DNA from 2 places in the Paenibacillus sp. FSL R7-0204 genome. Region 2 is predicted to be linked to the other one. Evidence: a T-box and tRNA genes for the amino acid it is inferred to sense, from the RefSeq annotation. Region 2 holds a T-box; the other holds one or more tRNA genes.
The links. The T-box of region 2 lies ahead of MKX42_RS07825 (arginine--tRNA ligase). A T-box ahead of a tRNA ligase gene usually reads a tRNA of that ligase, here a tRNA-Arg.
Positions count from the first base shown of each region.

Region 1 (5,814 bases), 5.2 Mb from region 2:
CCGGCTCATTCGTTCCAGGCATCGAGGCTTCTCCGGATAAAATGCTTCAAGGCCGCCTGTTCGCATACGGGGATGCCCACCGCTACCGGGTAGGAGCGAACCATAACCATCTGCCGGTTAACCGGCCTATTGCAGAGGTCAACAATAATCAGCGCGACGGCGCGATGAATGCTACGAATAACGGGGGAGGCTCCGTCTACTACGAGCCCAACAGCTCCGGCGGGGCAACCGAGTCTGCGCAGCATAAAGCGGCTGCTTTTGAAGTCTCCGGCCAGGCAGACAGCGTGTCTTATGACCATGACGATCACTACACCCAGCCGGGTGACCTGTACCGTCTGCTCAGTGAAGAGGAGCGCGCCCGGCTCGTAAGCAATATTGTTGGTGCCATGACTCCAGTGGAGTCCGAGGAGATCAAGCTCCGCCAGATTGGCCACTTCTACAAAGCCGATCCGGAGTTTGGCCGGCGAATTGCAGAAGGACTCGGATTGGCTGTAACAGAGTAACCTCTATCCGCAGCAAAGAAGGGATAAGCATCGCTTATCCCTTCTTTGCATGATATGCAGCTTATATTTCCAGATTCATGAGACAGAGAGATTTTAGACTAGTGGCCTGCTCCGTGATTGTTAATAGAGATATTGCCGGAGGATGCGGATAGTTGGCCGCCTGCGCTTGCCGTTGTTACCACTACGCTTGCACTAATCAACAATACGGCTGTTAATAACGAGATCGCCTTTTTCATCTTTTAAAAACTCCCTCTCTAAGATATTTTTCATTATATTTTGATAAGATTCTTGTTGTTCTGCGGTCGCATGGCTTCGGATATGTTCATAAAACGACACGATCTTCCTAAAGCCTGTCCCGTCATAAAGTTTACTACTTATTACCAAAATATAGAGAGTCAAATTAATTGCATCATGAATTTTCTCCCTTTTATACAAATAAATTGCACTAAGATGCATGTAGTCTATGTAGTATCTGATATCTTCCTGTTTCTCTCTGCAGCTTAGTTCCTGTAGCGGCTCATTGAATTCATCCAGTACCCAGTCGATAGAAAAGTTGTACTTAATGGCAGATTCCAGCACAGTAATCAGGCAGGCAAGCAGCTCCTCCTGGTCTCCTGTGCGAATGAATTCAACATAATCAGGGAGAACTTCTACCTTCCCTTCCAGCAGATCAATGACGAAAGTGTTGGCTATCGCAATGTTCCTGTAGTATTCCACTTCTGCGGCAGCTTCCTGATCCACATCCGTGATCCAGCTCAAATCCGAATACAAGCCTATACACTTTCTTGATTCAGCGAGGTTACCGAGCTTTTGATAGGCAATCCCCTTCATGCACGCACTGTAGCCGAGATAATACACTATATTTTTTTTCAAATAATACTTCTTTGCACCCTGTTGATGGGAGCCGTAGGTTAGAACTGCAAGTTCAAAGAGCTTGTCTGAAATCTCGAGAATTGCCGCCCAGTTCTCCCATGAGAACGAGACTTTAAGCATATCTGTCAAAGAGTCTTCATTCATCCCATCCAATTCCAGCAATTTCTATCTTGCCTCCTATCATTCCATTATATTCCAATAATAACCTGCTTCACCGCTCCGGTCAATTCATTCCCGGCATATATATCTCTAAAAAAGCCTTTATTCTCCAGTTGAGCTATTCAATCTAACCTTTTCGACACATTTTATTCCATATTATGTAATACTGTAGTCTGCGGCTACTGCTGATACACATCCAGCCACTGCTCCAGTTGCTCCTTCAAGCGTTCTCTGGCCGACTCCGGCTCCACAATCTCCGCATTCGGGCCATACTGCAGAATCCACTTGATGAACTCCTTCTCATTATTAACCGTGACTTCGAACAGCAACGTTCCATCGCCTTCTTCGCTCATCCGCGGCTGTACGAACAGCTCCTCTTCCTTAATGTAACGCGCCACCTCCGGATCGAACCGTACCTTGAAAGTGACATTCCGGGTACCCCGGTTGATCGACCAGGTATTTTTCAGATATTTTTTAATATTGAAATTTCCCTTATCAAAAGTGGAAGCCGTCATCTCGACCTGCTCAAACCGGCTGATCCGGAACGTACGAATTGCGCCCTTCAGATGGCAATAGCCAATCAGATAAAAGCGCTGATCCCGCGGGATCAGATAATAAGGATCAATCTTCCGCGCTGTAGTGGCGTTGCGTGACTGCGAGTGGTATACCGTCCGGATGCTGCGCTGCTCCAGAATGGCTCCAATCAGCGGCTGCAGGAAGTTCCGGCTCTCCTTGCGGTAGGCCGGGGTACCCATTTGAATAATATCCGCGATATTCTCCAGCAGGCCATTCTGCCGCGATTTCTCCTTCAGATGAGTCCCCATCACCTTGTCATACGCAGAATGAAAACCCGGCGGAATTCTATCCGGATTCAGCACAGAAGGCAGCAGTGAGAATGCCAGCGACTCCTGCTCCGAGAAATCCAGCGGATATAAAAAGAATTTGCCCATGAACCGGTAGCCCGTACCTCTTCCTTCATTCGTAACCGGTGCAAAGTGGCTGATCACCTCAAGATCCCTGTAGATCGTTCTAATATTCACCTCGCACCTAAAAGCCAAGTCTGCTGCGGTAATCCCCGGGTTCGACTGAATGGCGTTAATGATTCTGAAAATCCGTATTACTTTGTCTGTCATAACAAATGCTCCTCAGTTTCCAAGTAAGTGTTGCCTATGATCCAATAGTCCAATAGTTATACTATATCAGTTCTATAGAAACATAACGCCCTCCCATACTATTGCAACATCCCGGCCCTTACAACAAAATCACCCTGGCGGGTGAATGATACTGGTGCCTCTATACCACTCTTACACGAAGCTCACTTTTCTCCATCAACCTGCCTTCTCTCCATCTCTCTGCCTTCTGGCGGCCATTTGACAGCTGCAGCCCTTAGCACCCTGGCTCATTGATACTCTGAATTCTATTGTGTTCGGTGTTTCGCACACGTTCTGAAGTGTTTCTTACTTTAATGGCGGTGCTTACACATCCTATATTTTTCAATAATAAGTATTTTCTCTCACCGACTGTTTGCATTGAGCCGCATTGTTGCACATCTTGCAAGATTTCTTAACAATGTTACGGGCTACACTATATTGTTGCATCATTTGCAGGAATTCCGGTGATTAGAGCAAATTAGCGCGGGCTTTGTTGCATTTCTTGCAGGATTTCAGCATCGGTCGCTTCTATTGGGCAGCATTGCTGCATTTCTTGCAGGATTTCTTAACAATGTTACGGGTTGCGAAGCATGGGCCAATACTTTATCGCAGCAGCATCGATTGTATTCGGATTTCCGCATACATTTCCAAATAGCAAAAAAAGTCCGCCTTCCCCATAGGGCTGACGGACTCATGCGATACAGATATAAGCGGGTGATGGGAATCGAACCCACGCTATCAGCTTGGAAGGCTGAAGTTCTACCATTGAACTACACCCGCATAGGTGAAATGAAGTATCGGGATGACACGATTTGAACATGCGACCCCCTGGTCCCAAACCAGGTGCTCTACCAAGCTGAGCTACATCCCGTTAATACAAAAGTTAAATCAGTGAAGTAATAATGGCGCGCCCTGAGAGATTCGAACTCCCGGCCTTTTGATTCGTAGTCAAACGCTCTATCCAGCTGAGCTAAGGGCGCAAAATCTATATGGAGCGGACGACGGGAATCGAACCCGCGACCCTCGCCTTGGCAAGGCGATGCTCTACCGCTGAGCCACGTCCGCAAAAACATGGTGCGCGTGAAGGGACTTGAACCCCCACGTCGTGAAACGCCAGATCCTAAGTCTGGTGCGTCTGCCATTCCGCCACACGCGCACACGTTACAAGAAAATGGTGAGCCATGAAGGACTCGAACCTTCGACACCCTGATTAAAAGTCAGGTGCTCTACCAACTGAGCTAATGGCTCTCATAAGAGAAACAATCGAAAATAGATGGCTGGGGATATAGGAATCGAACCTATGAATGACGGAGTCAAAGTCCGTTGCCTTACCGCTTGGCTAATCCCCAATATTATAATTAGCAAAATACTACGGAATCGGATGGATACTCTATACTTCGAGATATAGGATGCTCAATCCCTCATGTCTTAATACCAATTAAAATGGCGGAACCGACGGGATTCGAACCCGCGATCTCCTGCGTGACAGGCAGGCATGTTAGGCCAACTACACCACGGTTCCATGTTTGGCACTTTGGGGTCCCCGGAAAGTATTCGGAATATGCTACAGAGCATCTCTTCACTTTGTGGGGATAAATTGCGGGGGCAGGATTTGAACCTGCGGCCTTCGGGTTATGAGCCCGACGAGCTACCGGGCTGCTCCACCCCGCGTCATTGTACAAAATCTATTCGGTTAAGATAGATGGTGGAGGCTGAGGGGTTCGAACCCCCGACCCTCTGCTTGTAAGGCAGATGCTCTCCCAGCTGAGCTAAGCCTCCATATATGACTCGTATGGGATACTCTTCACTCCGTTACGAGATTGCGGAGCATTCCTTACGATGCCTATGCTTCAACGAACCCAGGGATTTCTCATCCCATCATTCAGAGAAGAAATTGGTGACTCGTATGGGATTCGAACCCATGTTACCTCCGTGAAAGGGAGGTGTCTTAACCCCTTGACCAACGAGCCATGCTGTGTAAAAACTTCAGTGAGAAGTAATGCTACGGAGAGAGAGGGATACTCTTCACTTCGTTACGAGATTGCGAAGCAGTGCTAACGAAGCCTATGCTCCAACGAACCACTGAGGGTTCTCATCCCTTTGCAGAGAAGTAATGCTACGGAGAGAGAGGGATTCGAACCCTCGAGACGCTTGTGGCGCCTACACGATTTCCAATCGTGCTCCTTCGGCCAAACTCGGACACCTCTCCATATGGCTCCCCGAACAGGACTCGAACCTGTGACAACTCGATTAACAGTCGAGTGCTCTACCAACTGAGCTATCAGGGAATATGTAATCAATTAGGGCAAAAAAAATACCACAGTGTGTGTGGATGGTCCGCTTGGCGGCGTCCTACTCTCCCAGGACCCTTCGGTCCAAGTACCATCGGCGCTGGAGGGCTTAACGGTCGTGTTCGGGATGGGTACGTGTGGAACCCCTCCGCTATCGCCACCAAACGGGCATTTACAGCGTAAATGCTTCAGGAATTTGATTCCTGAAAACTGAATCCGAAACGAATCTGCGTGTTAAAACTTTTGGATAAGCCCTCGACCGATTAGTATTGGTCAGCTCCATGCATTGCTGCACTTCCACCTCCAACCTATCTACCTCGTCGTCTTCAAGGGGTCTTACTAATTGGGAAATCTCATCTTGAGGGGGGCTTCACGCTTAGATGCTTTCAGCGCTTATCCCGTCCGTACGTAGCTACTCAGCCATGCTCCTGGCGGAACAACTGATGCACCAGCGGTACGTCCATCCCGGTCCTCTCGTACTAAGGACAGCTCCTCTCAAATTTCCTGCGCCCACGACAGATAGGGACCGAACTGTCTCACGACGTTCTGAACCCAGCTCGCGTACCGCTTTAATGGGCGAACAGCCCAACCCTTGGGACCTACTTCAGCCCCAGGATGCGATGAGCCGACATCGAGGTGCCAAACCTCCCCGTCGATGTGGACTCTTGGGGGAGATAAGCCTGTTATCCCCAGGGTAGCTTTTATCCGTTGAGCGATGGCCCTTCCATGCGGTACCACCGGATCACTAAGTCCGACTTTCGTCCCTGCTCGACTTGTAGGTCTCGCAGTCAAGCTCCCTTATGCCTTTGCACTCTGCGAATGATTTCCAACCATTCT
Region 1 is NZ_JBBOCA010000001.1:6,894,251-6,900,064, forward strand. It holds gene katA (catalase KatA) at 1-503, shown strand, start outside; gene MKX42_RS29760 (DNA-binding protein) at 696-1,538, opposite strand; gene MKX42_RS29765 (helix-turn-helix transcriptional regulator) at 1,715-2,668, opposite strand; tRNA gene MKX42_RS29770 (tRNA-Gly) at 3,396-3,466, opposite strand; tRNA gene MKX42_RS29775 (tRNA-Pro) at 3,484-3,557, opposite strand; tRNA gene MKX42_RS29780 (tRNA-Arg) at 3,590-3,666, opposite strand; tRNA gene MKX42_RS29785 (tRNA-Gly) at 3,677-3,751, opposite strand; tRNA gene MKX42_RS29790 (tRNA-Leu) at 3,759-3,842, opposite strand; tRNA gene MKX42_RS29795 (tRNA-Lys) at 3,859-3,934, opposite strand; tRNA gene MKX42_RS29800 (tRNA-Gln) at 3,961-4,035, opposite strand; tRNA gene MKX42_RS29805 (tRNA-Asp) at 4,131-4,208, opposite strand; tRNA gene MKX42_RS29810 (tRNA-Met) at 4,284-4,357, opposite strand; tRNA gene MKX42_RS29815 (tRNA-Val) at 4,390-4,465, opposite strand; tRNA gene MKX42_RS29820 (tRNA-Glu) at 4,582-4,656, opposite strand; tRNA gene MKX42_RS29825 (tRNA-Ser) at 4,806-4,895, opposite strand; tRNA gene MKX42_RS29830 (tRNA-Asn) at 4,899-4,974, opposite strand; rRNA gene rrf (5S ribosomal RNA) at 5,026-5,142, opposite strand; rRNA gene MKX42_RS29840 (23S ribosomal RNA) at 5,221-5,814, opposite strand, start outside.
Region 1: it encodes a tRNA-Arg, which carries the amino acid that the T-box ahead of MKX42_RS07825 (arginine--tRNA ligase) is inferred to sense. The anticodon was not compared.

Region 2 (5,814 bases):
ATGGAGGGCATCACGGAGAAGGACATTACCCAGGTCCTTAAGTCGCTCCAGGAAAAGCGTAAATATCACCGGCTCAAGGACGGAGCCTTGCTCCCGCTGGATACCTCAGAGTTCCAGGAGATTATCGCGCTGATGAACGAGCTGGGCGTCCGCAGCGTGGATATCCGGAGTACCGAGTTCTCCCTGCCGCTGGTCCGCGCCCTCCATCTCCATGCAGGCACCGTCCAGGGGCAGACCATCCAGACCGGACGCTCCTTCAGGCGGCTGCTGGCCAACATGGAGAGTCCCGAAAATCTGGACTTCCCAGTGCCGGAGAGTCTGGCTCCCGTGCTGCGGGATTACCAGCAGTACGGCTTCCAGTGGATGAGGACGCTGGCCCATTACCGCTTCGGCGGGATTCTGGCGGACGATATGGGCCTTGGCAAAACACTGCAGAGCATCACCTTCCTGCTCTCGATGCGGGAAGACATCCGGCAGAGCGGCGTGCCTGCGCTTATTGTGGCGCCGGCCTCCCTGCTCTATAACTGGCTTAACGAGCTGAAGCGCTTTGCCCCGGAACTTCAGGCGGTCATTGCCGACGGCACCGCCGGTGAACGCAGCCGGGCCCTGCGGAACACGGCCGGGCATGATGTCATCATCACCTCGTACCCGCTGCTGCGCAGAGATGTGGACGAGTATGCCAAGCGGTCATTCCACACGCTCATTCTGGATGAAGCGCAGATGATTAAGAATCATGAGACCCAGACCGCGCAGGCGGTCAGATTGCTTCAGGCCCGCTACCGCTTTGCGCTGACCGGTACACCGGTGGAGAATGCACTGGAGGACCTGTGGTCGATCTTCAGTGTCGTTTTCCCTGGACTGTTCCCCGGAAAGAAGGCGTTCCATGACCTTCCCCGGGAGACGGTCGCCAGGCGCTCCCGCCCCTTCCTGCTGCGCCGCCTGAAGAGCGATGTGCTGAAGGAGCTGCCGGACAAAATCGAGTCCCTCCAGGCCTCCGAGCTGCTGCCCGAGCAGAAAAGGCTCTATGTCGCCTACCTGGCCAGATTGCGCAAAGAAGCGCTTAAGCATCTGGACAGCGACAGCTTCGGTAACGGCCGGCTCAAGGTGCTGGCCGGACTGACCCGGCTTCGCCAGCTGTGCTGCCATCCTGCCCTGTTCGTAGATGGATATACCGGAGGCTCCGGCAAATTCGAGCAGCTCCTGGAGATTATCGATGAGTGCCGCAGCTCCGGCAAGCGGATGCTGATCTTCTCCCAGTTCACGCAGATGCTCGGTATGATCGGGCGCGAGCTGGCGCTGCTCGGGATTCCGCATTTCTATCTGGACGGACAGACCCCGGCCTCCCAGCGGGTTGAGCTGTGCAGCCGCTTCAATGAAGGCGAGCGCGAGCTGTTCCTGATCTCGCTGAAGGCGGGCGGCACCGGCCTCAACCTGACCGGGGCCGATACGGTCATTCTCTACGATCTGTGGTGGAATCCTGCCGTCGAGCAGCAGGCCGCCGACCGCGCCCACCGGATCGGGCAGAAAAAGATCGTCCAGGTCATCCGCCTGGTAGCCCAGGGTACCGTGGAGGATAAGATGTACGAGCTGCAGCAGAAGAAGAAAAACCTGATTGACGAGGTAATCCAGCCGGGGCAGGAGGCGTTATCGAGCCTGAGCGAGCAGGACATCCGCGAGATTCTCTCCATCTGAGGCGCCTGCGATATTGCCAGCCCCAGGCCTGGGATGGATTGTTCAGACTTTCTGCTGTTCTGCTGCATTTTGTACACTAGAATAAGGCCATATTGGCTGAAAAATCGAATCTGCTGCACTTTGTACACTAGATTTTTACGTATCTGCTGTTTTGGAGCAGAAATCCAAAAATCAAATGTATGAAATGCAGTAGAATGGTTTTTTGCGCCCAAAAGTACAGTTTCTATTGCACAGAATACAATTACCAGGAAACTGCGTGCGTTGAAGACGGGACAAGGACCTGAAGCGGAACCCGATTTGGACGCATCCGGCAAGTCCGGTATAAGGTAAGGGAAGGCACTGGATGCCTGCCGAGGCTTGCGATCTGGTATAGTCCGCTCTGCTCTATTCACAGTATAAACAGGGACCTTCTGAGCTAGTAGCTCTGCAAGGTCCCTGTTTCATTTTACAACCGGGGAGTCTGGAATAATACCTACCCCTCTATACGTCTGAGCTTAATTTCTCATGCGTCACTACACGGTGTGCATTCACCAGCTGGCCGGTTGATGTCTTGCCCCACACGGATATTCCAATCTCATCTTCATCCACTTCTCCAGTGATGAACACAAATTCATAGGCATTCAGATCGGCAAAATAATCCCGGGTTACCACCTGATTCGGAGCAACATCAATCACCTCACTGACATACAGCGTTCTGGTAGCGCCCAGCACGTACCCCTGAATACTAATAGAGGCGCTGCCTGGGGCACTCCGCTTGACAATTCTTACCGTCACCGTCTGCGTAGGTCTGACTCCCGAAACGGCATTGTTCTCTATCGGTCCTGTTGACAAAATCTCCATCCTGTCTCGTCCTCCCTTGAAGTTCTAGTGTCAAAGTACGATATATTCATATTCGGATTTTCCTGTAACGGTGTGGACACAGGCCTGAGCCTAATCACCAATGACCGCAGGCACGCATATCCTTGAATAAGGAAAGAACGCCCATAAGCTGAGCTTTCTGCATACGAACGCCGAACGGAAGAAGGGACTCCCATGCCCCCTCCAGGAAAAGGAAAGAAGCCCGCCGCCAAAAAAACACCGTCCAGCTCCAAAACCCAGACACCTAAGGGGCTTGAATTCGCCGTAGCTGCACTTCTATTGACCGGCAAGCTGAAAGTAGACTCTATCCAGATGTACACGGACGCGTCGATGTTCGTCAGTCTGGTGGGCAAATATAAAACCTTAAGTGAGCTAAGCAGTGACAATGTCGATAAGCTGGTCAGCTTCCTCGATGACAACAGCAGCCTGACGCTGAACGAGATCATGACCGCTTTGAAAAAGAAAGCCGAGAACATCTGAACACATCCGGAATTGAGAGTGAGGGACGGGGCTATGGACAGTTTTGACGGAGAAGGATTTGCCGGCGGGCTCCTGCTGGTCATTGTAATTATGCTGCTGATTTATGGTTCAACGGACATCAAGAATCTGACAGGGGCGCCTAGTGACGTGTGATTCTCAACGGTTGGGCTTCTGCTGCATGGTAATCCGCTCTTGCTTTCTCCCAGAAATTCGCTATACTGATACAAATCCATATTCAATCGATGACCGGGAGAGTAATGGTCTTATATCTAGTCCCCAGCGAGCCGGGAAAGTGGAAGCCGGTACAGATTAGAACCATGAAGCGCACCCGTGAGATGGACTTCTGAACCTTGTAGTAGGAAGCCCCGGCCGAGGACCGTTAACCTGTAAGGTGGCTGAACCGTAAGGCTTTAGCAACGAGAGTGGTACCGCGAGCGCACAAGCCTCGTCTCTTAGGAGATGAAGGCTTTTTTGTCGTTATTTTAATCAGGAGGTTGTTATTCATGCCAATGTTAAGTGAGCTCATTCAAGAAAGCCTGAAGCAGTCTGTTCACACCACCGCGTTAATCCTGGGCGTGCCCGCCATCGCTGAAGTCAATGTTGCCCTGGAGCAGCCGGCGAGTGCCGACCACGGGGATTATTCCAGCAATATCGCCATGCAGCTCGCCCGCCCCTTGCGCAAAGCTCCACTGGTTATCGCCGGGCTAATCGTCGCTGAGCTCCAAGCTTCGGGCTCTGTTCAGGGACTGGTGCTGAGAACCGAGGTCGCCGGTCCGGGGTTCATTAATATGTATCTGGATTGGCAGGCCTGGGCACGGGCGAAGGGGAATTTCACGTTGCCTCAGCATGCAGGAGGGTCGAAGGTGATTGTAGAGCATACCTCCGTCAATCCGAATAAAAGTATGCACATTGGACATCTAAGAAACTCATGTATCGGGGACGCGCTGGTGAGGGTACTGCGGGCGACCGGCCATGCCGTTGAGGTGCACAACTATGTGGATGATCTCGGTAATCAGCTGGCAGATACTGTAGCCGGTCTGCTGAATGTTCCGCTGGCGGGAGAGCATGTAAGGTTCGGAGACTACTGCTGGGACATCTATGCCGAGATTAACAAAACGTACGCGCAGCAGCCGGAGATGGTACAGAAACGGACCGAGATTCTTCATGCCCTGGAGGAAGGCCACGGCAACACCGCCTGGATTGGCAACCTCGTCGCCGGGCAGATCGTGAAAGAGCATGTGGAGGAGATGCGTGGATTCGGCATTGACTACGATCTGCTGGTGTGGGAGAGCAGCATTCTGAAGGAGGGCTTCTGGGCCTCGGCGTTCGAGCAGCTGTCACAGACGGAGATCTTCGTGCAGGAGACCGAAGGCAAGCTGGCAGGCTGCTGGATTCTGAAGCAACCCGCTGAAGATGCCGCACCGGACACGCAGGAGGAGCATCAGAAGGATAAGGTGCTGGTGCGCTCGAACGGAATTCTGACCTATACTGCCAAGGACATCGCCTATCATCTGTGGAAGTTCGGTCTGCTGGAGAAGGATTTCAGCTACAGCGAATTTCAGAGCGGGCTGTGGACGACCGGCTTGAGCGGACAGGCTCTGCCTTTTGGACGGGCGGACCAGGTCGTGAACGTCATCGATTACCGGCAGGAATATCCGCAGCTGATGGTCAAGCAGGCACTCAAGGCACTGGGATTCGGTGCGCAGGCAGACGCGCTGCATCATGTCAGCTATGGCGTGGTCTCGCTGAGTCCCGCTTCTGCGGCCGGTCTGGGCATTGATACCTCCAGCGGCAAAAGCTCCTACGCCATGTCCGGGCGCCAGGGAATCGGCATTAAGGTAACCGAGCTGGTCCGGCTCATGGAAGAAATGATTGAATCCACCCGTTCGGACAAAAACGGCCTGTCCAGCCGGCTCATTGCCACCGCTGCCATCCGTTACTACCTGCTGCGCTTCAATCTGGGCACCGAGATTGTGTTCGACTTCAAGCAGGCGATGGAAATCTCCGGCAACACCGGCGTCTACCTGATGTACGCCTACGCCCGGGCGCAGCGCGTGCTTAGTAAGGCTGCCGCGGCGGGTGGCGGGAACGGCGTTGGCGGGTCCGGCGCTGGGGGGTCCGGCATTGGTGAGTCTGGCGTTGGCGAGAGCGGCGTTGGTGGGGTGCCGCTCTTCCCGGCGCAGCTCGAAGCAGCTGAACTTGCCCTGCTCAGACAGCTCGGCTTGTGGCAAGATACACTCTATACAGCAAGCCGGGAGCTTACGCCGAATACGATCTGTAACTACGCGTATTCCCTGGCCTCGTTGTTCAGTAACTTCTACTCGGCTTGTCCGATTCTCAAAGGCGGGGAAGCCAGCATCACCTTCCGCCTGTGGCTGACCCGGAGCTTCACCGATACGCTGGGCGAAGCGCTCGACGTACTCGGTCTGCCTAAGCCGGAGCGGATGTAGAAAATAATAGGGTGTGCGGACTGAGAGGACGTTATTTAGCTGCAAAGGCCCGATTCGCTGCCCGTTGCGGACTGAGAGGACGCTAATTGGTACGTTCGAGTTCAAAGTGAGGAGTAATGGGTTACTTAACGGATTCTCAGCCCGCCCAGCCTGCGAATAGGCCGTAATCCGCCGAAATAACGGATTTCCAGTCCGCGAGGTACAAGTCAGGTCCTTCCCCGTTTGAGCGTTCTCCATAGCCAGCTATTTTAGTGTACAGGCATGGTCACCAGCAGTGGTATGCGGACTGAGAGGACGTTATTGGGCTGCAAAGGCCCGATTCGCTGCCCGTTGC
Region 2 is NZ_JBBOCA010000001.1:1,738,674-1,744,487, reverse strand. It holds gene MKX42_RS07840 (DEAD/DEAH box helicase) at 1-1,692, shown strand, start outside; gene MKX42_RS07835 (hypothetical protein) at 2,173-2,532, opposite strand; gene MKX42_RS07830 (hypothetical protein) at 2,725-3,030, shown strand; T-box leader at 3,264-3,486, shown strand; gene MKX42_RS07825 (arginine--tRNA ligase) at 3,540-5,480, shown strand.